Regions from separate parts of the Streptomyces sp. NPDC007808 genome, predicted to be linked through region 3. Evidence: riboswitches for the same ligand, from Rfam matches in the RefSeq annotation. Region 3 holds a riboswitch; each other region holds the start of a gene.
The links. Region 3 has a riboswitch for cyclic di-AMP ahead of ACFYNL_RS22355 (peptidoglycan DD-metalloendopeptidase family protein). Riboswitches for the same ligand answer to the same signal wherever they lie in the genome.

Region 1: another riboswitch for cyclic di-AMP. It lies ahead of ACFYNL_RS28035 (transglycosylase family protein); the one in region 3 lies ahead of ACFYNL_RS22355 (peptidoglycan DD-metalloendopeptidase family protein).
Region 2: another riboswitch for cyclic di-AMP. It lies ahead of ACFYNL_RS31705 (NlpC/P60 family protein); the one in region 3 lies ahead of ACFYNL_RS22355 (peptidoglycan DD-metalloendopeptidase family protein).

Annotation. Positions count from the first base shown of each region.
Region 1 is NZ_JBIAEQ010000007.1:548,690-555,464, forward strand. Features, by position in the region: gene ACFYNL_RS28025 (cytochrome P450) at 1-189, shown strand, start outside; gene ACFYNL_RS28030 (transglycosylase family protein) at 357-1,415, shown strand; cyclic di-AMP (ydaO/yuaA leader) riboswitch at 1,625-1,824, shown strand; gene ACFYNL_RS28035 (transglycosylase family protein) at 1,829-2,515, shown strand; gene eno (phosphopyruvate hydratase) at 2,898-4,178, shown strand; gene ACFYNL_RS28045 (septum formation initiator family protein) at 4,276-4,752, shown strand; gene ACFYNL_RS28050 (DUF501 domain-containing protein) at 4,864-5,403, shown strand; gene ACFYNL_RS28055 (exopolyphosphatase) at 5,400-6,371, shown strand; gene ACFYNL_RS28060 (hypothetical protein) at 6,456-6,710, opposite strand.
Region 2 is NZ_JBIAEQ010000009.1:160,913-167,687, reverse strand. Features, by position in the region: gene ACFYNL_RS31715 (NlpC/P60 family protein) at 1-749, opposite strand, end outside; gene ACFYNL_RS31710 (hypothetical protein) at 1,339-1,692, shown strand; gene ACFYNL_RS31705 (NlpC/P60 family protein) at 1,863-3,038, opposite strand; cyclic di-AMP (ydaO/yuaA leader) riboswitch at 3,046-3,213, opposite strand; gene pcrA (DNA helicase PcrA) at 3,836-6,322, shown strand; gene ACFYNL_RS31695 (M23 family metallopeptidase) at 6,392-6,775, opposite strand, start outside.
Region 3 is NZ_JBIAEQ010000005.1:687,788-694,562, forward strand. Features, by position in the region: gene ACFYNL_RS22335 (MBL fold metallo-hydrolase) at 1-647, opposite strand, end outside; gene ACFYNL_RS22340 (Glu/Leu/Phe/Val dehydrogenase dimerization domain-containing protein) at 862-2,040, shown strand; gene ACFYNL_RS22345 (TetR/AcrR family transcriptional regulator) at 2,110-2,730, shown strand; gene ACFYNL_RS22350 (SGNH/GDSL hydrolase family protein) at 2,836-3,621, opposite strand; gene ACFYNL_RS22355 (peptidoglycan DD-metalloendopeptidase family protein) at 3,912-4,862, opposite strand; cyclic di-AMP (ydaO/yuaA leader) riboswitch at 4,867-5,032, opposite strand; gene ACFYNL_RS22360 (alpha-galactosidase) at 5,333-6,775, opposite strand, start outside.

The DNA of each region.
Region 1 (6,775 bases), on a different contig from region 3:
GGCCATGGCATCCACTACTGCCTCGGCGCCCCGCTGGCCCGCCTGGAGGGCCAGACCGCCCTCGCGACCCTGCTCACCCGGCTCCCGGACCTGCAACTCGCGGTGGACCCGGCCGAGTTGCGGTGGCGCGGCGGCCTCATCATGCGGGGGCTGCGAACACTTCCGGTGCGGTTCACCCCAGTTGGGTGAGTGTGTCCACCTCGGCAAACGTGACACGCACTCACCTCTGTGATCTTCACGTGATCTGCGCGGCATTAACTTGTGACAAGTGATCGTCTGCCTATACGTTCACGGATCAACGACGGCGCCCACGCTTCACGCGCCGCGGTCACTGCTGTCTCGTGAAAGGTCCCCGCATGCTCTCCGGGAACGGTCGTCACCGTCGCCCCCGTCAGGCGCCGGCACTCCTGGTCGCGGCCGGAGTGACCGGCTCCGCCATCGCCATCCCGCTCCTCGGTGCCACGGGGGCGAGCGCGGCCGACGGTACGGTCTGGGACAAGGTGGCCGACTGCGAGAGCGGTGGATCCTGGAGCGCGGACACCGGCAACGGGCAGTACGGCGGCCTGCAGTTGACCCAGGACGAATGGGACGAGTACGGCGGTCTCGACTACGCGGCGAGCCCCGACCTGGCGAGCCGTTCCCAGCAGATCGCGGTGGCGCAGGAGATCCTCGCGGACCGCGGAACCAGCCCCTGGGGCACATGCGCGGTGCTCAACGGCCTCACCAAGGAGTCGGGGTCGGTCGACCTGGACACCGGTGTGGAGGAGGACTCGCCGTCCGAGGTGTCCGGGTCATCCGGATTGCTTGACTCGCCAGGTCGGTCCGATTCATCCGGATCACCCAACAGGTCCAACCCATCTGATTCATCGACTTCATCCGACTCTTCCGGTTCTTCGGACTCTTCCGACGCCTCGACTCCGTCGGGTGACTCGAACTCGCCGAGCGGCTCTTCTGATGAATCGTCCGAATCGCCCGATAGCTCCTCATCGTCTCCCTCGTCATCCCCGCAGGCCGAAAAGTCCGAAAAGGCGGACGCGTCGCCCGACTCCCGGGTCGCGCAGTCGCCGGACAGCTCTCCCGTAGAAGCCCCCAAGGGGGACAATCGGGACGACTTGGGGCAGTCCGCGGGCTCCTGGAGCCTGGTCGACACCGGGTCGATCGAGGACGCGACCACCGGCTCCGGGCGTCATCGCGGAGCCAGTGCCGACGAGAGCGAGGTCGTCGACGGCGCCGCCAAGCCCTCCGGCCGCCACGCCTCGTACAGCGTCCGCCCGGGGGACACCCTGGCCTCCATCGCCGACTCCCTTGAGCTCGACGGCGGATGGCGTGCGCTGTACGACGCGAACAAGGACGCCATCGGCGCCGACGCCAACGACATCTTCCCCGGTCAGACCCTGGACGTCCCGACCGAATAGGGGCCGAACAGGGCGAAAAACTGCGGGAGTTCGCGTCACGTTTCGCTCCTGAATGTCCGTTTTAAATGTAGTGAGAGATAGATCTCAGAAGCCCTGATCGTCTTTGAAATTCCGCGAATCGCGTGTCTACGGTCGTGACCGCTCGCCACCAGTGCGGGCCCCGATGGCCGTCACGCCGAATCCTGCCGGCGGCCGTACGGGAACAGTCGTCGCGTCAAGCGCCGTAGGCAGGAGCGGGGGACCCAAGGTTTGCGCCGGGTCCGGCAGTTGAGGCCCTTCGGGGCCGCACGGCCGGAGCCGGCTCGGGGTGAAGCCGCGCAACAGCAGCCGAGAGGCGAGCGTGCGCGGCCGGGCAACTCAACCGGCCCGAACCCGACAGCTCACCTCGTAGGCGTCGGTGAGGGGATCTCTCCATGCTGTTTTCCAGCAAGGGCAAGCACCGTCGTCCGTCCAAGGCCGTCCGTGCCATCGCCGTCGTCGGCGTCACCGGCGCCGCCGCCGTCGCCGCCCCGCTGATGGCCGCGGGCAGCGCCTCGGCCGCCACCGCCTCCGAGTGGGACGCCGTCGCCCAGTGCGAGTCCGGCGGTAACTGGTCGATCAACACCGGCAACGGCTACTACGGCGGTCTGCAGTTCTCCGCCTCGACCTGGGCCGCGTACGGCGGCACCAAGTACGCCTCCACCGCCGACCAGGCCACCAAGGCCCAGCAGATCGAGATAGCCGAGAAGGTCCTCGCCGGTCAGGGCAAGGGTGCCTGGCCGCACTGCGGCACCGGCCTGTCGAACGCCGCCTACTCCGGCGCCTCGTCGAGCGACTCCTCGCAGAGCTCCGAGACCACCACCCGCTCCACCGAGCAGCAGTCGGCCTCCCGCTCCGCCGAGCGCCCGGCCGCCGAGAAGGACAAGACCGTCACCACCCCGACCGGCAAGAAGGTCAAGAAGGGCGACGGCGAGTACAAGGTCGCCAAGGGTGACACCCTCAGCTCGATCGCCCAGGAGCACGACGTCAAGGGCGGCTGGGAGAAGCTCTTCCAGCTGAACAAGGACATCGTCCAGGACGCCAACCTGATCTACCCGGGTCAGCAGCTGCACCTGAAGTAGTGCGGGCCGAAAGCTGAACCCCGGCGCCCTCACATCCGTGGACCTCAGAGTCAGGACCCCGTGAGGGCCGCCCCCCCCGTCCCCACGGACTCCCCGCTCCGGTGCGTGTTCCCCCGTACGCGCCGGGGCGGGGCTTTTCTCTGTCCGCGTCCGGTCGCCCGACGGCACGGGTGCATCCTTGCGTCGGCCTTCGCTGCGGATTCGTTTCCTGTCCGTCATCCGGAAGCTCTTTGTTCCGCCTGGGAACAATGTGTACCGTCAGTCTGTCCACGGGACGGTCGCTCGCCGACCGATGTCCCGGGGGCGGTTAGGCTCTAGGCGCGAGGCCCCGTGCCCGCACCACCAGCGACACATCGCGTCACATCCCAAGAAGGAGATGCTCGTGCCGTCCATCGACGTCGTCGTAGCCCGGGAAATCCTGGACTCCCGAGGCAATCCCACGGTCGAGGTCGAGGTCGGCCTCGACGACGGCAGCACGGGTCGTGCCGCCGTCCCGTCCGGCGCCTCCACCGGCGCCTTCGAGGCCATCGAGCTCCGCGACGGTGACCCCAACCGCTACCTGGGCAAGGGTGTGGAGAAGGCCGTCCTCGCGGTCATCGAGCAGATCGGCCCGGAGCTGGTCGGCTACGACGCCACCGAGCAGCGCCTGATTGACCAGGCCATGTTCGACCTGGACGCCACCGACAACAAGGGCTCCCTCGGCGCCAACGCCATCCTCGGCGTCTCGCTCGCCGTCGCCCACGCCGCCTCCGAGGCCAGCGACCTCCCGCTCTTCCGCTACCTGGGCGGTCCCAACGCGCACCTGCTGCCGGTGCCGATGATGAACATCCTGAACGGCGGCTCGCACGCCGACACCAACGTGGACATCCAGGAGTTCATGATCGCCCCGATCGGCGCGGAGACCTTCTCCGAGGCGCTGCGCTGGGGCGCCGAGGTCTACCACACCCTCAAGAAGGTGCTGAAGCGCAAGGGCCTGAACACCGGTCTCGGCGACGAGGGCGGCTTCGCCCCGAACCTGGACTCCAACCGCGCCGCCCTCGACCTCATCCTGGAGGCCGTCAAGGAGGCCGGCTACACCCCCGGCGAGCAGATCGCCCTGGCGCTCGACGTCGCCGCCTCCGAGTTCTACAAGGACGGCGTCTACGTCTTCGAGGGCAAGGAGCGCTCCGCCGCCGAGATGACGGACTACTACGCGGAGCTCGTCGACGCGTACCCGCTCGTCTCCATCGAGGACCCGCTGTTCGAGGACGACTGGGACGGCTGGAAGACCATCACCGAGCGCCTCGGCGACAAGGTCCAGCTCGTCGGCGACGACCTGTTCGTCACCAACCCCGAGCGCCTCGCCCGCGGCATCGAGGAGGGCGCCGCCAACGCCCTGCTGGTCAAGGTCAACCAGATCGGTTCGCTCACCGAGACCCTGGACGCCGTCGAGCTGGCCCAGCGCAACGGCTTCAAGTGCATGATGTCCCACCGCTCCGGCGAGACCGAGGACGTCACCATCGCCGACCTCGCCGTCGCCGTGAACTGCGGCCAGATCAAGACCGGCGCCCCGGCCCGCTCGGACCGCGTCGCCAAGTACAACCAGCTGCTGCGCATCGAGGAGATCCTCGACGACGCCGCGGTGTACGCCGGCCGCAGCGCCTTCCCGCGCTTCAAGGGCTGAGCCGTAAAGGGTCAATCCTTAGCCAGTCGTACGTACGTCCCCGTACCGGTCCCGTACCGTGTGCGGGGACGTACGCGTGTGAAACGGGAGGCGGGACATGGCCGTCAAGGACCGGGACCGGTTCTCCACCGCGACCAGGATCCGGTTGCTCGGCGAGCAGACGGCTGCCCGTGTCTACCGCTCCCAGACCAAGCGGCAGGCCCGGCGCTCCAGGCTCACCGGACGCGCCGCCCTGCTCGCGCTGGTCGTCTGCTCCATGGTGGTGGCGCTGGCCTACCCCATAAGGCAGTACGTCTCCCAGCGGGCCGAGATCGCCGACCTGAAGCGCCAGAAGCAGGAGGCCGCCGAGCGGGTCGAGCAACTGCGCGACACCAAGGCACGCTGGCAGGACGACGCCTACGCCGAGCAGCGGATCCGGGAGCGGTTGCACTATGTGATGCCCGGCGAGACCGGGTTCGTGGTGATCGACCCGGACGCCGCCCGGCAGTCGCGGACCGACCAGGGCGCGGCCGACCGCCCCTGGTACACCGACATCTGGGACGGGGTCGACAAGGCCGACGCCGCCGACCACTGAGACCAGCGAGACCGAGAAACCGGCGAGAGCAGCGAGGCCGGCCGGTCCGGGCGAACCGATCGCCCGGACCGGCCGACCCGTCGCCGGCGAGAAACCGATAGAAAGACAGGCATGGAAACGCCCCCGCCGCCCACCCCGCGCACCGAGCCCACCGACACGGACGTCGAGGCATTCAAGCAGCAGCTCGGGCGTCCGCCGCGCGGGCTGCGCGCGATCGCGCACCGGTGCCCGTGCGGGCAGCCGGACGTGGTCGAGACGGCCCCGCGCCTGCCCGACGGCACGCCCTTCCCGACGCTGTACTACCTGACGTGCCCCAAGGCGTCGTCGGCGATCGGCACGCTGGAGGCGAACGGCGTGATGAAGGAGATGACGGCGCGGCTGGAGACCGACCCGGAGCTGGCCGCCGCGTACCGTGCCGCGCACGAGGACTACATCCGGCGCCGGGACGAGATCGAGGAGCTGAAGGGCTTCCCCAGCGCCGGTGGCATGCCGGACCGGGTGAAGTGCCTGCACGTGCTCGTGGCGCACTCCCTGGCCGCGGGCCCCGGAGTCAACCCGCTCGGGGACGAGGCCCTCGCGATGCTGCCCGAGTGGTGGCGCAAGGGAGCCTGCGTGACGCTCCCGGAGGCGTCCGAGGGGGACGTCCAGTGAGCCGGGTCGCCGCCGTCGACTGCGGCACCAACTCCATCCGGCTCCTCGTCGCCGACGCCGACCCGCTGACCGGGCAACTCGTCGACCTGGACCGCCGTATGACGATCGTTCGCCTCGGCCAGGGCGTGGACCGCACGGGCCGGCTCGCTCCCGAGGCCCTGGAGCGGACCTTCGCGGCCTGTCACGAGTACGCGGCGATCATCAAGGAGCACGGCGCGCAGCGGCTGCGCTTCGTGGCGACCTCCGCCTCGCGGGACGCCGAGAACCGCGACGAGTTCGTGCGCGGGGTCGTGGACATCCTGGGCGTCGAGCCCGAGGTGATCACCGGGGACCAGGAGGCGGAGTTCTCCTTCACGGGGGCGACGAAGGAGCTGGCGGGCCGGGAGGACCTGCACCGGCCCTACCTCGTCGTGGACATCGGCGGCGGCTCCACCGAGTTCGTCGTCGGCGAGGAGCACGTCCGGGCGGCACGGTCCGTGGACGTCGGCTGTGTGCGGATGACCGAACGTCACCTGGTCCGGGACGGCGTCGTCTCCGACCCGCCCTCCGCGGAGCAGATCGCAGCGATGCGGGCGGACATCGAGGCGGCCCTCGACCTCGCCGAGGAGACGGTGCCGCTGCGCGAGGCGCGCACGCTGGTGGGGCTCGCCGGGTCGGTCACCACGGTGTCGGCGATCGCCCAGGACCTGCCCGGGTACGACTCGACCCGCATCCACCACTCGCGGATCACCCGCGACCGGGTCCGGGAGATCACCGACTGGCTCCTGCACTCCACCCACGCCGAGCGCGCGGCCGTACCGTCCATGCACCCGGGGCGGGTCGACGTCATCGCGGCGGGTGCCCTGGTGCTGCTCGCGATCATGGAGCGGATCGGCGCGGAGGAGGTCGTGGTCAGCGAGCACGACATCCTCGACGGCATCGCCTTCAAAGTGGCCGAGGACGCCGAGGGCGGCCGGCCCGGCGGCTGACCGTCGGCCCCCGAACGGCACGGAACGGCCCCGGCACCTCCCAGAGGTGACGGGGCCGTCGTCTATGCCCACGGGGGCTGTCCGTCAGTTGCAGAGAAGGACGATGAGGCCGCTGCACCCCCCGTCGTCGCCGTGGTGGTGTCCGTGGTGGTGACCGTGGTGGTGTCCGTGGTGGTGACCATGGCCACCGGCCGCGACCTTGGTGGCGACGGGGTGGGCGGGAGCGGCCGCGGCGGAGGCGGCCGACGCTGCCCCCAACGCCAGGGCAATGCCCAGGGCAGCGCCGACAGAGACTATTCGCGAGGAGGCCCGCTTGAGGGCTCGGTGTGTGGTGATCATGGCTGAACGTTATGCACCGTTGTGTCCACTCCGCTCGCCGAGCGTGGCCGACGGGTGAACGGCGC
Region 2 (6,775 bases), on a different contig from region 3:
GAGTAGGCGTACGAAATGGCGGCGGCGGCGCGTGCGTTGGGGGCCTGGGTCGTGGCGGAGCCGGAGGGTGCGAGGGCTTCGCGGGCGGCGAAGGAGCGGGCGGCACGGTCCGTTCCACTGCCCCGTAGCTGGGCGCGCTCTTCGGCGGTCAGCCGGGCGAGCAGGTCCCGGGCCGTGGCCAGCTTGCCGGTGATCGTGTTCTTGTGCCGTCGCAGTTCGGCCTGGCGGGACTTGAGCGAGGTCAGTTCGACGCGTGCCGCCCCGCGCAGTTGCTCGATCTCCCGGAGCTGGTTGCGGACGCTGGCGACGGAGGTCGCCTGCCGGTTGCCGGCGCGTTCGGCGAACTCCGCCGAGTCCAGGTAGCGGTCGGGGTCGTCGGAGAGGGCGAGCTGGAGGGCGGGATCGAGGCCGCCGTCGCGGTACTGGGCCGCGGCCATGGAACCCAGGGCGTCCCGAGCCGAGTTGAGCTTCACGGTTCGGCGGGCGGCCTCGTCCTGCAGGGTCCTGATCCGCCGCTGAGCCGTGTCCGCCTGCTCCTTCGCGCCGTTGTACTTCTCGGTGGCGACCTCCGCCTCCTGGTACAGCTTCTCCACCTTCGCCTCGACCTGCTCCGGTGTCGGTCGTGGCTCCGCGTGTCCGGTTCCGTCGAAGCCCGTCGCCGTCGCCGCGCCCGCCAGGGCGATCGTCCATGCCGTGCGGGCCGTACTGCCGCCGACCGAGCGCTGACGGGGCTTTCGGTGCGCTGCCACGTGGACTGCACGTCCTTTCGTACGACCGCCTCGTCCCGTGCGTCCGCCCGGGAGGCGGACGTTTTACGCCCCGGGCGGAGCGGTGGACGCACGAGCGCCTGGGGAGCGGACGTACGGCCGCCGGGGGCGGGACACGCGTCCGGCGACGGCCCACACAGGGGGAGCGAGCCGCCGCCGGACTTTCTCGGCGGTGGTGTCCGACTGCCGCCCCTGGCCCGGGCGGCGGTGGGGAGCCGGTCACCTGGTGAAGGACGCTAAACCTCACTGTGACGGTTCGGTAACGCGTTGTACGGAAGTGCCGTGGAGTGGACCGGCGGTGACCGTAAGTGAACTTGATTCCGGGGCGGCGGCGTCGGGTTCGCACGGGGTGCTGACCGATCTGGCGGTTCCGGGAACGGTGGGGATGGTGGGGTGCTATGGGGCGCATATATGCGCGCTCCAGGAGGCGGGGAGCGGGGGGCGGAGGGTGTGGGGGCCGCTCGGGGGTGACGGTGAGTGAGGGTGGACGCGTCAGGTCGGATGAGCGAGGGCGGAAGAGGGAGTGGGGCGGTGTGGGGTGGTTTCGCGGCGCTGATTAGGCTCCGGCTCCATGGACGTACTCATCCACCTCTTCGTCGGCCTGCACATCATCGGTATCGCCGCGCTGCTCGGTGGTTTCCTCACCCAGATGAAGGCGATGGGCCAGGGTGCCGCCCGGTTCGTGCCCGCGATGCTGCACGGTGCGCTGACCATGCTGGTCACCGGGGTGATTCTCGTCGGCCTCAATCAGGCGGACGACCAGTCGGTCGACAACATCAAGATCGGCGTGAAGCTGGCGCTGCTGATCGTGATCCTCGGGCTGGTCTATGTGAAGCGGGACGAGGAGAAGGTCGACAAAAGCCTGTTCGCACTGGTGGGGCTGCTGACCGTGGCGAACGTCTTCATCGCCGTTCTGTGGACATGACCTCGGCGTAGGACCGCACCGCGCCCGCGGCGACCGCCGGCCACGCCGCCACGGCGATCCACGGCAGGACCTGGCCGGCGCCTTGAGCCGCGGGACCTCACGGCGGCGCCCACGGGGGCGGCTGCGGAGAGGGCCGGCGGCGCCCTCGCCCTCTCCGCGCGTGGCCGGCGTCAGGCGGGGCGGACCACGCTGTGGATCGACGACTCGCCGTCGTAGTAGATCGACTCTTCGCGCACGTACGTGCCGGGCTTGGGGGCGTGGATCATCATGCCGTTGCCGATGTAGATGCCCACGTGGGTGACGTCGTCGTAGAAGAAGACCAGGTCGCCGGGCTGTGCGCTGGAGAGGGGGACCGTGGTGCCGGCGTCGACCTGGTCGTAGGTGACGCGCGGGATGTCCACGCCCGCGGCCTTCCAGGCGGCCTGGGTGAGGCCGGAGCAGTCGTAGGAGTCGGGGCCGGTGGCGCCCCAGACGTACGGCTTGCCTATCTGGGCGCGGGCGAAGGCCAGGGCTTTCTCGGCCTTGGTGGCGTACGAGGAGTCGGGCGCCGGTGCCTCCGAGACGCCCGACTCCGCCGACTCGCTGTCCTGCTGGGCGGCCTCCTGCTGCTGGGCGGCCTCCTGGCGCCGGCGTTCGGCCTCCGCCTGCTGACGGGCCAGTTCCGCGGCCTCGCGCGCCGCCTCCTCCTGCTTGCGCTTCTCGATCGCGGCGAGGCGGGCCTTCTCCTCGGCCGTCAGTTGGGAGAGGAGTTCGCGCGCGTCGGAGAGCTTCCGCTGGACGGTGGTCTTGGCGGCCTGCAGGTCGTTCTGCGACTCGGTGAGCGTCTCAAGGCTCCGGGTGGCCTCCCGGCGCTTCTTCATCGTCGCCGACTGCTGGGTGAAGTACTCGTCGACCGCCTCCTTCTGGCGGCCGGTCATACGGTCCATCAGCTGGGACTGGTCGAAGTAGTCCTGCGGGGTGTCCGCCAGGAGGAAGGTCGCCGTGTCGGGGGCGGCGGCTCCGGTGCGGTACTGGGCGGCTGCATTGCGTCCCAGTTCCTCGCGAGCCTCGTTGAGCTTCTGGGTGCGCTTGGCGACGTCGTCCAGGAGGGTGCTGACGCGCTTGCGCTGCTTGGCGGTCTTCTCCTTGGCCGCGTTGTACTTCTCGGTGGCCGACTCCGCCTGGCGGTAGAGGTCGTCGACCTTCTTCTCGACCTCTTCGAGGCTCGGCCTGTCGTCCGTCGAGGGGCTCGCGTTGGCCGACTGGGACAGCAGGGCGACGGAGGTGAGGGCCGCCGTGGCGAGGGCGGGGGTCCGTATGCCTGCTACGCGCGTACCAGCGGGACGCGACTTGCGGTGCGACGCCAAGGGAGGCGACTCCTTCCACGTTCCGCCTACCGAGTTAGCTGTCGGGTTCGGGCGGGTGGTTCGGAAGGGTTGCCCTACGGCCTTCCCTGGACGGGATGTGGCCGATTCACCCCAATTTAGGTGGGTCCCCGGCTCCGGTTGCGCGGTGGCACACCGGACTCGACGGAGGCCGCGCGGCCCGGCGACGTTCGCCGGAGGGGGTCGTACGGCCTGCCGGGCACGGTAGCCAACTCATGTGGCCCCTGTGAAGGTTGATGTTCGATATGCCCGATACATTTTCGTGACCTTGAGTCAGGTCGTCGTGGTCGAGGGGTGATCGGGGGGTGGTTGAGGGGAGTTGCGAGGGTTCGAGGGGAGGAGTGATGTCTGTCCCGTTGTGGTCGTGTCCTCCGTCGTGGCTTCCCGCCGTCTTCCCGGTTCTCGGCCGGCCCTCGGCCGGCCCTCGGTCCTCCCTCGGCCCTCTTCCGGCTCTCTTCGGTCGTCTTCAGGTCGTTTTCCGGGTCCTCTCCGTGGCCGTCTCGGGTGATCGCCTCCCCGTCCCCCGGAGTCTCCTCCGGGGGGCCTCGCCGTGGTCGGGTAGCTCGATCGTGTGATCGTCGGCTGTGGATTCGGGTGGCCGGTGATGGTTTGAGGAGCGTGACCGCTTACGGCGAGTGGTTGCGATGGTCACAGAACGTGGCGGAGTGGTAGTGGCGAGTGCCCTGAGTGCGGGCCTGGGAAGGCTGGGGGTGCGGAATCCGGCGATGTTCTAAGGGCGGGGGCGGGCTGTCAGTGGGGCGCCCTAGACTCGGAGAGCGATGAGCAGCCTCTTTGACGACAGCTTCCTGGCGGACCTCCAGGCCCCGCGGGCCCATGAGGAAGAACACCCGCCACCGCCCGAGGACGATCATGCTCCGGAGCCCGTTCCGGACGATCTGTTCGGCGGGAAGTTCGACGTGCCGCCGGACCGGGACGCCTACTACCGCGACGGCGCCCCACGCCCGGCGCTCGACGCGGCCGCGCTCCTGGACGGGCTGAACGAGAACCAGCGTGCCGCCGTCGTCCACTCCGACACCCCGCTGCTCATCGTGGCCGGTGCCGGCTCCGGCAAGACCCGGGTGCTCACCCACCGCATCGCCCATCTGCTGGCCGAGCGGAATGTGCATCCGGGGCAGATTCTCGCGATCACCTTCACCAACAAGGCCGCGGGCGAGATGAAGGAGCGCGTCGAGCAGCTCGTCGGCCCACGGGCGAACGCGATGTGGGTGATGACCTTCCACAGCGCGTGCGTGCGCATCCTGCGGCGAGAGAGCAAGAAGCTCGGGTTCACCTCGTCCTTCTCGATCTACGACGCCGCCGACAGCAAGCGGCTGATGGCGCTCGTCTGCCGGGATCTGGATCTCGATCCCAAGCGGTTCCCGCCCAAGTCCTTCAGCGCCAAGATCAGCAATCTGAAGAACGAGCTGATCGACGAGGAGGACTTCGCCGCGCAGGCCACCGACGGCTTCGAGAAGACCCTCGCCCAGGCCTACGCCCTCTACCAGTCGCGACTGCGCGAGGCGAACGCCCTCGACTTCGACGACCTGATCATGACGACGGTCAACCTGCTGCGCGCCTTCCCGGACGTCGCCGAGCACTACCGCCGCCGCTTCCGGCACGTCCTCGTCGACGAGTACCAGGACACCAACCACGCCCAGTACGCCCTCGTGCGCGAACTCGTCGGCACCCGCGAACACCCCGTCGACGTGCCGCCCAGCGAGTTCGACATCCCGCCCGCCGAGCTGTGCGTGGTGGGCGACGCCGACCAGTCGATCTACGCCTTCCGAGGCGCGTCGATCCGCAACATCCTCCAGTTCGAGGAGGACTACCCGGACGCGACGACCATCCTGCTCGAACAGAACTACCGGTCGACGCAGACGATCCTCAGCGCCGCCAACGCGGTCATCGAGCGCAACGAATCCCGCCGCCCGAAGAACCTGTGGACCAACGCGGGCGCGGGCGCGCGCATCACCGGCTATGTCGCGGACACCGAGCACGACGAGGCGCAGTTCGTCGCCGAAGAGATAGACCGACTGACGGACGCGGGCCAGGCGAAGGCCGGTGACGTCGCCGTCTTCTACCGGACGAACGCCCAGTCCCGTGTCTTCGAAGAGGTCTTCATCCGGGTGGGCCTGCCCTACAAGGTCGTCGGCGGTGTGCGGTTCTACGAGCGCAAGGAGGTCCGGGACGTCCTGGCCTACCTGCGGGTGCTGGCCAACCCCGAGGACTCCGTGCCGCTGCGACGGATCCTGAACGTGCCCAAGCGGGGCATCGGCGACCGCGCCGAGGCGATGATCGACGCCCTCGCCCAGCGGGAGAAGATCAGCTTCCCGCAGGCGCTGCGGCGCGTGGACGAGGCGTACGGCATGGCCGCCCGGTCGACCAACGCCGTCAAGCGGTTCAACACGCTGATGGAGGAGCTCCGTACGATCGTCGAATCCGGCGCGGGACCGGCGACCGTCCTGGAGGCGGTTCTCGAACGAACCGGCTACCTCGCCGAGTTGCAGGCCTCGACCGACCCGCAGGACGAGACCCGTATCGAGAACCTCCAGGAACTCGCCGCCGTGGCCCTGGAGTTCGAGCAGGAGACGGGTGAGGGCGAGACCTCCGGCGGCCTGGCGGACTTCCTGGAGCGGGTCGCGCTCGTCGCCGACTCCGACCAGATCCCGGACGAGGAGGAGGACGGCTCCGGCGTCATCACCCTGATGACCCTGCACACCGCCAAGGGCCTGGAGTTCCCGGTCGTCTTCCTCACCGGCATGGAGGACGGCGTCTTCCCGCACATGCGTGCCCTCGGCCAGACCAAGGAGCTGGAGGAGGAGCGGCGCCTCGCCTACGTCGGCATCACGCGCGCGCGTGAGCGGCTCTACCTGACCCGCTCGTCGATGCGCAGTGCGTGGGGGCAGCCGTCGTACAACCCGCCCTCCCGCTTCCTGGAGGAGATCCCGTCGGCGCACGTGGACTGGAAGCGGACGGGGGCGAGCGCGCCCCTGTCCTCCGGTCCCGCGGCCGGCGTGGCCGCCTCGCTGTCGTCGTCCCGCTCGCGCTCCTCGGCGTCGGGCGCATCGGGCTTCGCCACGCGACGCACCTCGGAGAAGCCGGTCGTCCAGCTGGCGGTCGGTGACCGGGTCACCCACGACCAGTTCGGTCTCGGCACCGTGACGGGCGTCAAGGGCACGGGGGCGAACGCCGAGGCGACGATCGACTTCGGGGACACCAAGCCGAAGCGGCTGCTGCTGCGGTACGCGCCGGTGGAGAAGCTGTAGCCCGCGGACACGTGTGCGCCCCCGCCGTGGAGCGGGGGCGCACAGGCAAGTCAGGGCTGCGGGCGCCTCTTACGTGGGGTCGACCCCGTGGCTGCGCAGCCAGGACAGCGGGTCTATGGCCGAGCCGCCTCCGGGACGCACCTCGAAGTGCAGATGCGGGCCGGTGGAGTTGCCGGAGTTGCCGGAGTACGCGATGGGGTCGCCGGCCTTGACCGTCGTACCGGAGGCGACACGGTAGCTGGAGAGGTGGCAGTACCACGTCTCCGTGCCGTCCTTCGCGGTCACGATCATCATGTTTCCGTAGGCGCTGTTCCACTGCGTGCGGACGGTGCCGTCGGTCGCGGCCATGACGGTCGTGCCGTAGGAGACGGGGAAGTCGATGCCGGTGTGCAGGGACATCCAGTTGATGCCGGACTGGCCGTAGTAGGCGCTGAGTCCGTGCTGCGCGACCGG
Region 3 (6,775 bases):
GCGGTCAGCGTGAGGCCGCCGACCTTCGTGGTCTCGTGCCAGTCCAGCTCGCGCAGCCGGTCTGCGGACACGCCCCAGTGTTCGAGATGGCCGCCGACCCCGAGAGGCACCGCGAAGAGGGTGTCCGTGCCGGCCAGCGCCTTGATCGTCGGCATGTCCAGGTGGTCGTAGTGGTCGTGCGAGATGACGACGACATCGACGGGCCCGAGCGCGGCGAGGGGCAGCGGCACCGGATGCAGCCGCTTGGGCCCGGCGAAGGGGAACGGCGAGCAGCGCTCTCCCCACACCGGATCGAAGAGGACCCGGTGGCCGTCGATCTCCGCGAGGACGCTGGAGTGCCCCATCCAGGTCAGGCGCAGTCCGCCCGAAGGCGGCTTGGCCAGGTCGGCGTAGGTGGTGGAGTGCACCGGCACCGTGCCTTCGGGAGCGCGGCGGGGGCGGGTGTCCTTGTCGAAGAAGACCTTGGCGAACTCCACCATCGACCCGGACGGCCGGGTTCGGGCGGCGCCTCCGGGGTTCTGGAAGACCCCGTCCCTGAAGTGCGGCGATCTCTGGATGCGCGCCATGCGCTCACCGCTCGGATCCACGCCGAAGGCTTCGGGCCGCAGGGCGCGGAGCCCGGAGCTCGGGAAACGGAAACCGGCCACGGTACCTCCAGGTGGAGTCGGTGAGGCTTCCATTATGGTCGGCCACTCCGACATCCCCGGATGGGCCCGGAGAACGGCTCCCCGGCCGCTGCCCCGGCCGTGCGACCCGCTCCGAGAGCCACTCCGCATTGACATGTCCCCGCCCCCACTCCAATACTGACCCGTCGTTCAGTATCCGCGCGCGGCACGCGGCCCGCCCCTCCCCGGAGACCCCATGACCACCCCCTTGCTGTCGCTCACCTGGACCGACCACGTCACCGGCCGTCAGGGCTTTCTGGTCGTCGACCGGCTGGTGCGCGGCGTGGCCAGCGGCGGGCTGCGGATGCGCCCGGGTTGCACGCTGGACGAGGTCGCCGGGCTGGCGCGCGGGATGAGCATGAAGGAAGCCCTGCACTACGACCCGGAAGCCCGCTACATCCCCCTGGGCGGCGCCAAGGGCGGCATCGACTGCGACCCGCGGGACCCGGAGGCGTACGGCCTGCTGGTGCGCTACCTGCGGACCATGCGGCCGTACATCGAGAGCTGCTGGACCACGGGCGAGGACCTCGGCCTCACCCAGGACGTGGTCGACCGGGCGGCCGGCGAGGCGGGCCTCGTCTCCTCCGTCCAGGCCGTGTATCCGCTGCTCGACGACGAGGCCGACGCCCGTCGGCGGATCGCGGACGCCTTCGCGGTCGAGGTGGACGGCATAGGGCTCGACGAGCTGGTCGGCGGCTGCGGAGTCGCCGAGTCGGTGCTCGCGGCGCTGGACCGGGCCGATGTGCCGTACTGGCGGACCCGCGTGGCCGTGCAGGGGTTCGGCACCATGGGCGGTGCCACGGCGCGTTTCCTCACGCGTGCGGGACTCACCGTCGTGGCGGTCGCCGACATCAAGGGCACGATCGCCAACCCGGCGGGGCTCGACATCGAGGCCCTGCTCGCGGCACGGGACGCGTACGGCACCGTGGACCGCGCCGCGCTGCGCCCCGGCGACCGCGAGCTACCCGGCGAAGCGTGGCTGTCCGCCGAGGCGGAGGTGCTGGTGCCAGCTGCCGTGTCGTACGCGATCGACGTCACGAACCAGGGCCGGATCACCGCCCGCTGGATCGCCGAGGCGGCCAACATGCCCGTACGGCCCGAAGCGGAGGAGCTGCTGGCCACGCGGGGCGTGACCGTGTTGCCGGACGTGGTGGTCAACTCGGCCACGAACGCCTGGTGGTGGTGGACGTTGTTCGGCGACCTCGACGCGGACGCGGACGCAGCGTTCGCCCACACACGGCGCTCGATGCGCGCCCTCACCGATCTCACCCTGGCCCGCGCCGAGGCCGACGGCACGACACCCCGGTGCGCCGCGCACACCATCGCGGCGGACCGGCTGGCGGTGATCTCCGACCGGTTCGGTTGGCACGACTGAGCGCGAACGGCGTGTCCTCACCGGGACGCGGCCCGAGGCCGGCGGGTGCCGAGGCTTTAGGGTGACGGCGTGGCAAGAGTGCGGTTGAGCGTGGCGGAGCGGCGTGAGGAGTTGCTGCGGGCCGCCGTCGAGCAGATAGAGGCGCGGGGCGTTACGGCGGTCAGGATCGCCGACGTGGCCTCGGCGCTCGGGGTGAGCAACGCCCTGGTGCTCTACCACTTCGACACCAAGGAGAAGCTCGTCGCCGCCGCGTTCTCGTACGCCGCCGAGGGTGATCTGACCCGTCTGCGGAAGATCCTCGGCCGTCGTACGACGGCGTTGCGACGGTTGCGGGCCGCCGTGCGCTGGTACGCGCCGACCGGCCAGGCCAAGGGCTGGCGGCTGTGGATCGAGGGCTGGGCCGCGGCGTTGCGCGAGCCCGCGCTGCAGGAGGTCACACGGGACCTCGACCGGCAGTGGAAGGCCGCCCTCACCGAGGTGCTCGCGCAGGGCGTGGCCGCGGGTGAGTTCGACTGCCCGGACCCCACCGGTACGGCTCTGCGCCTCACGGCGCTTCTCGATGGGCTCGCCGTGCAGTTGACGTCGTACTCCGGCGCGGTGTCACGCGCGCGTGCCCGGGACTGGGTGGACGAGGCGCTGGCCCGGGAACTGGGGCTGGAGCGGGAGGCGTTGGCGGCGGCGACGCGGTGAGGCGGCCGACCTCCCGCCGACCGGTCGGCGCCGGCGGCCGTGCGGGCCGCGCCCCTGGAACCGGGCGCGGCCCACATCGCCGAAGCGCCGACTCAAGTCACCGTGTCAAGCCACCGCGTCGATCCGCATCTTGATGTCGTCCGGCGACAGTGCGCCCTTGGCCGTCACATGGTCACCCGAGGACTCTCCGCGCAGTCGCCGCCCGATCCAGGGCACCAGGAATTCGCGCGCCCACTGGACGTCGTCCCGCCGGATCTCCAGGGTGCCGCGCGGCGGGAGCGGCGGCCAGGGCTGATCGGGGTCGGCCGGCACATCGAGGCCGAGGACCTGGCCCGCGCGCAATGCCACGCGCGTGTGCCCTTCCGGGGACAGGTGGAGCCGGTCGTGGTCCCAGGCGCGCCGGTCCTGAACGGTCTTCAGGGACCACAGGTCGAGCACCGGACAGCCGTACCGGTCGGCGATGGCCCGCACATGGCCGTTGTACGTGGCGATCTTGCCGCGCAGATGCTTCAGCACGGGCACGCCACGGGTGTCGAATCCGGTCGTCACCATGACGGTGCCGACCGCGGAGGTCAACCGGGCGACGGCCCGCTCGAACCGCTCGGCGACCTCGTCGGGGTCGGTGCCGGGCCGGATGATGTCGTTGCCGCCCGCGCAGAAGGAGACCAGGTCCGGGGCCATTTCGATGGCCTGCGGGAGCTGGTCCGCCACGATCTGGTCGAGCAGTTTGCCGCGCACGGCGAGGTTGGTGTAGTCGAAGTCGCCCTCGGGCCGTCGGTCCGCGAGGAGGACCGCGAACCGGTCGGCCCAGCCGACGAACGCCCCGTCGGGGCCGGGGTCGCCGACGCCCTCGGTGAAGCTGTCCCCCACCGCGACGTACGACCCGATCACTGATCTGCTGTCACTCTTCGAATCGTCTGCCACATCGGCACATGATTCACCTTCGAATGTGACCTACGCGACCGTAGGGCAGGGTTGACGAGCGGTGAGATAGGCCACTTACCAAGTGTTCGCCAAACCCGGAATAACCCTTTGGTCAGGTGCGTTGCGGGCGCAGCGAGCCGCCCTCCCCGCGGACACGCCGAAGGCCGGACCCCGCGATCGAGGTCCGGCCTTCGGCTGCGTGTCAGGCAGGTGTGTCAGGCATGTGCGTCAAGCAGGCGGCGTCGGCAGGACGACCGTCAGCCGATGGCGACGCCCTTCGAACGGAGGTAGGCGACCGGGTCGAGGTCGGAGCCGTAGTCCGGGGTGGTGCGGATCTCGAAGTGCAGGTGCGGGCCGGTCGAGTTGCCGGTCGAGCCGGAGAGGCCGACCTGCTGGCCCGCGGTGACGGACTGGCCGCTCGACACCGAGAGGGACGACAGGTGGGCGTACTGGGCGTAGCGGCCGTCGGCGAGCTGGATGACGACCTGGTTGCCGTACGCGCCGGCCCAGCCGGCGGAGACGACCGTGCCGGCGCCCACGGCCTTCAGCGAGGTACCGGTCGGGACGACGAAGTCGACGCCGGTGTGGTAGCCGCTGGACCACATGCTGCCCGCGACCTTGTAGGCGGTGCCGACGGCGGCACCGGCCACGGGGGCCGTGAAGCCATTGGTGACGCCGGCGGTGTCGGCGCTCTGCGCTGCCGTGGTCGCCTTCGACGCGGTGGCCTTCGAGGACTGGGACGACTTGGACGGCTTGGACGACTTGGACGACTTGGAAGCGGTCGAGTCGGAGGACGGCGCCGACGGCTTGGGGGCGCTCGGCGCGGCCTTGCCACCGAGGGTGAGCTTCAGACCGGGGTGGATCAGCGCCGGGTCGTCACCGACGGCCGCACGGTTGTCGGCGTAGAGCTTCTTCCAGCCGCCCTCGACGTTCTGCTCGTCGGCGATCTTCGAAAGGTAGTCGCCGACCTTCACGGAATAGGTCCGCACATCCGCCTTCTTCGCCGCTTCCTTCTTCTCGGCGGCTTTCTGTCCGGCGACCGGAAGGGCCTGAACGGCCTTTTCCGAAACGGACTGCGAAGGAGCGGCGTGGGCGCCGGTGGCACCGATGAGCGGGAGAGCGAGAGCGGCGCCACCGGTTCCGGCGACGGCGATGGAGCGGGTGAAGCGCGGGGACTTCGGACGGCGGTGCTTACCCTTCGCGGGCATGGCGAATTCCTCTCCGGCGCCTGCGAGGTGAGCTGTCGGGTGCGGGCTGGAGATGCCCGGCCGCGTCGGGACGCGACTTGACCCCAAGCCGTTCCGGAGACCGGAACAGGCGGTTGTACCTGTGGGTCCCCCGCTCCTGCCGTACACGGGTGAGTTAGCGCGGAATCCGGTCGGCGGCAGGATTCGGCGTCCGTCCGGATGGGTGGCGAACGTAAGCGAGGAAGACGCGCGGGAACAAGTGAGGGGTTCCGTCCGAATGCGTTCCTGTTGATCCCTTGTGGGAATTACCGGTCACCCTGCGTTGATTATCGGGGCGCCTCCCGGCACAAAGCCCCTTGAAACACATATGGATTACGTGAACATGACGAGCGACGCACCGTCACGAATATGACGCTGCTCACGTGACACTGCTCCAGCTTCCTTCGCTGCGGAGCGAGTTGGAATGAAGGAGTCGAATTCGGACAGATCCCCTAGATGCGGCGCAGCCGGATAACCGTCGCATCGAGGTCGCCGCACAATCCGGTCTTAAGTCCGTGATGCAGCATTACGGCACCTCTGTGTGTTTCGCCCGTTTCAAGGCATTCATACGATGCTGTCGGGTCGAGCGCACGCAGGCGCAGCGCCGGGACGGGCTCACCGAACCGCTGCGCCTGGAGCCAGGCGAGGACGACCGCGTCGCCTCCGCGCACGTACTGCACCGCGCTCAGCCCACCGTTCGGAGGCCGCAGCCGGTAGAGGTCACCGTGCTGCACCACGGGCCTGATCTCCTTGTAGAGCGCCACCCACTCCCGCGCTTCGGCGAGTTCCTCCTCGCTCCAGCGGGCGAGGTCACCGCCGACCCCGAGCACCCCGGCCATGGCGCTCACGAAACGGAAGCGCAGGGAGCTCGCACGATGATTGAGCATGGCGTTGGGGCTGTCGGTGACCCAGGCGGCCATGGCACGGGCGGGGTGGACCTGACTGAAGCCGTGCTGGACGGCCAGCCGGTCGAGCGGGTCGGTGTTGTCCGAGGTCCACACCTGGTCCGTACGGCCCAGCACCCCCAGGTCGATCCGCCCGCCCCCACCTGAGCAGGACTCGAAGGCGACGCCCGGGTGGGCGGCCCGCAGCCGGTCCAGCAGCCCGTACAGAGCCCGCACATGGTCGACCCACAGCCGTTGCGGGTAGGACTCCCCGGGCCAGCCGGCATCGGTGAAGCAGCGGTTGAAGTCCCACTTCACGTAGTCGATCGGGGCGCTGGACAGGAGCCCGTCGAGTCGCTCCCACAGGTATTCCTGCACGTCCTCGCGGGCGAGGTTCAGTACGAGCTGATCGCGGAATTCCGTCCGCTTTCGTCCCGCTTCATATTGAATCCATGATGGATGGGCGCGATACAACTCACTGTCTGGATTGACCATTTCCGGCTCCACCCAGATGCCGAACTGCATGCCGAGCTCGTGCACGTACTCCGCGAGCGGCTTGAGCCCGGACGGGAAGCGGTCGGGGTTCGGCACCCAGTCGCCGAGCCCGGCGCGGTCACTGGTACGTGCCCCGAACCAGCCGTCGTCGACCACGAACAGCTCGACTCCGATGGCCGCGGCCCGCCGCGCGAGCACGCTCTGCTGCTCCTCGGAGATGTCGAACTCCGTCGCCTCCCAGGAGTTGAACAGCACCGGCCGGTCCTGGTCGGCGTCCGGGATGACGTACGCGCGCTGGTACGCGTGCCAGGCCCGGCTCGCTGCGCCGAAGCCGCCCCCGCTCCACAGCCCGGCGAAGACGGGTGTCGTGAAGGACTCCCCCGGCCCCAGCCGCAGCAGTCCGGAGTCGTCATGTCCGGCGCCGCCGGTGATCTGCACGCGCGCGTCCGGGAGTTGGGCGACGGCGATGCGCCAGGACCCGGACCAGCCGAGGGCGCAGCCATAGACCTCGCCGGT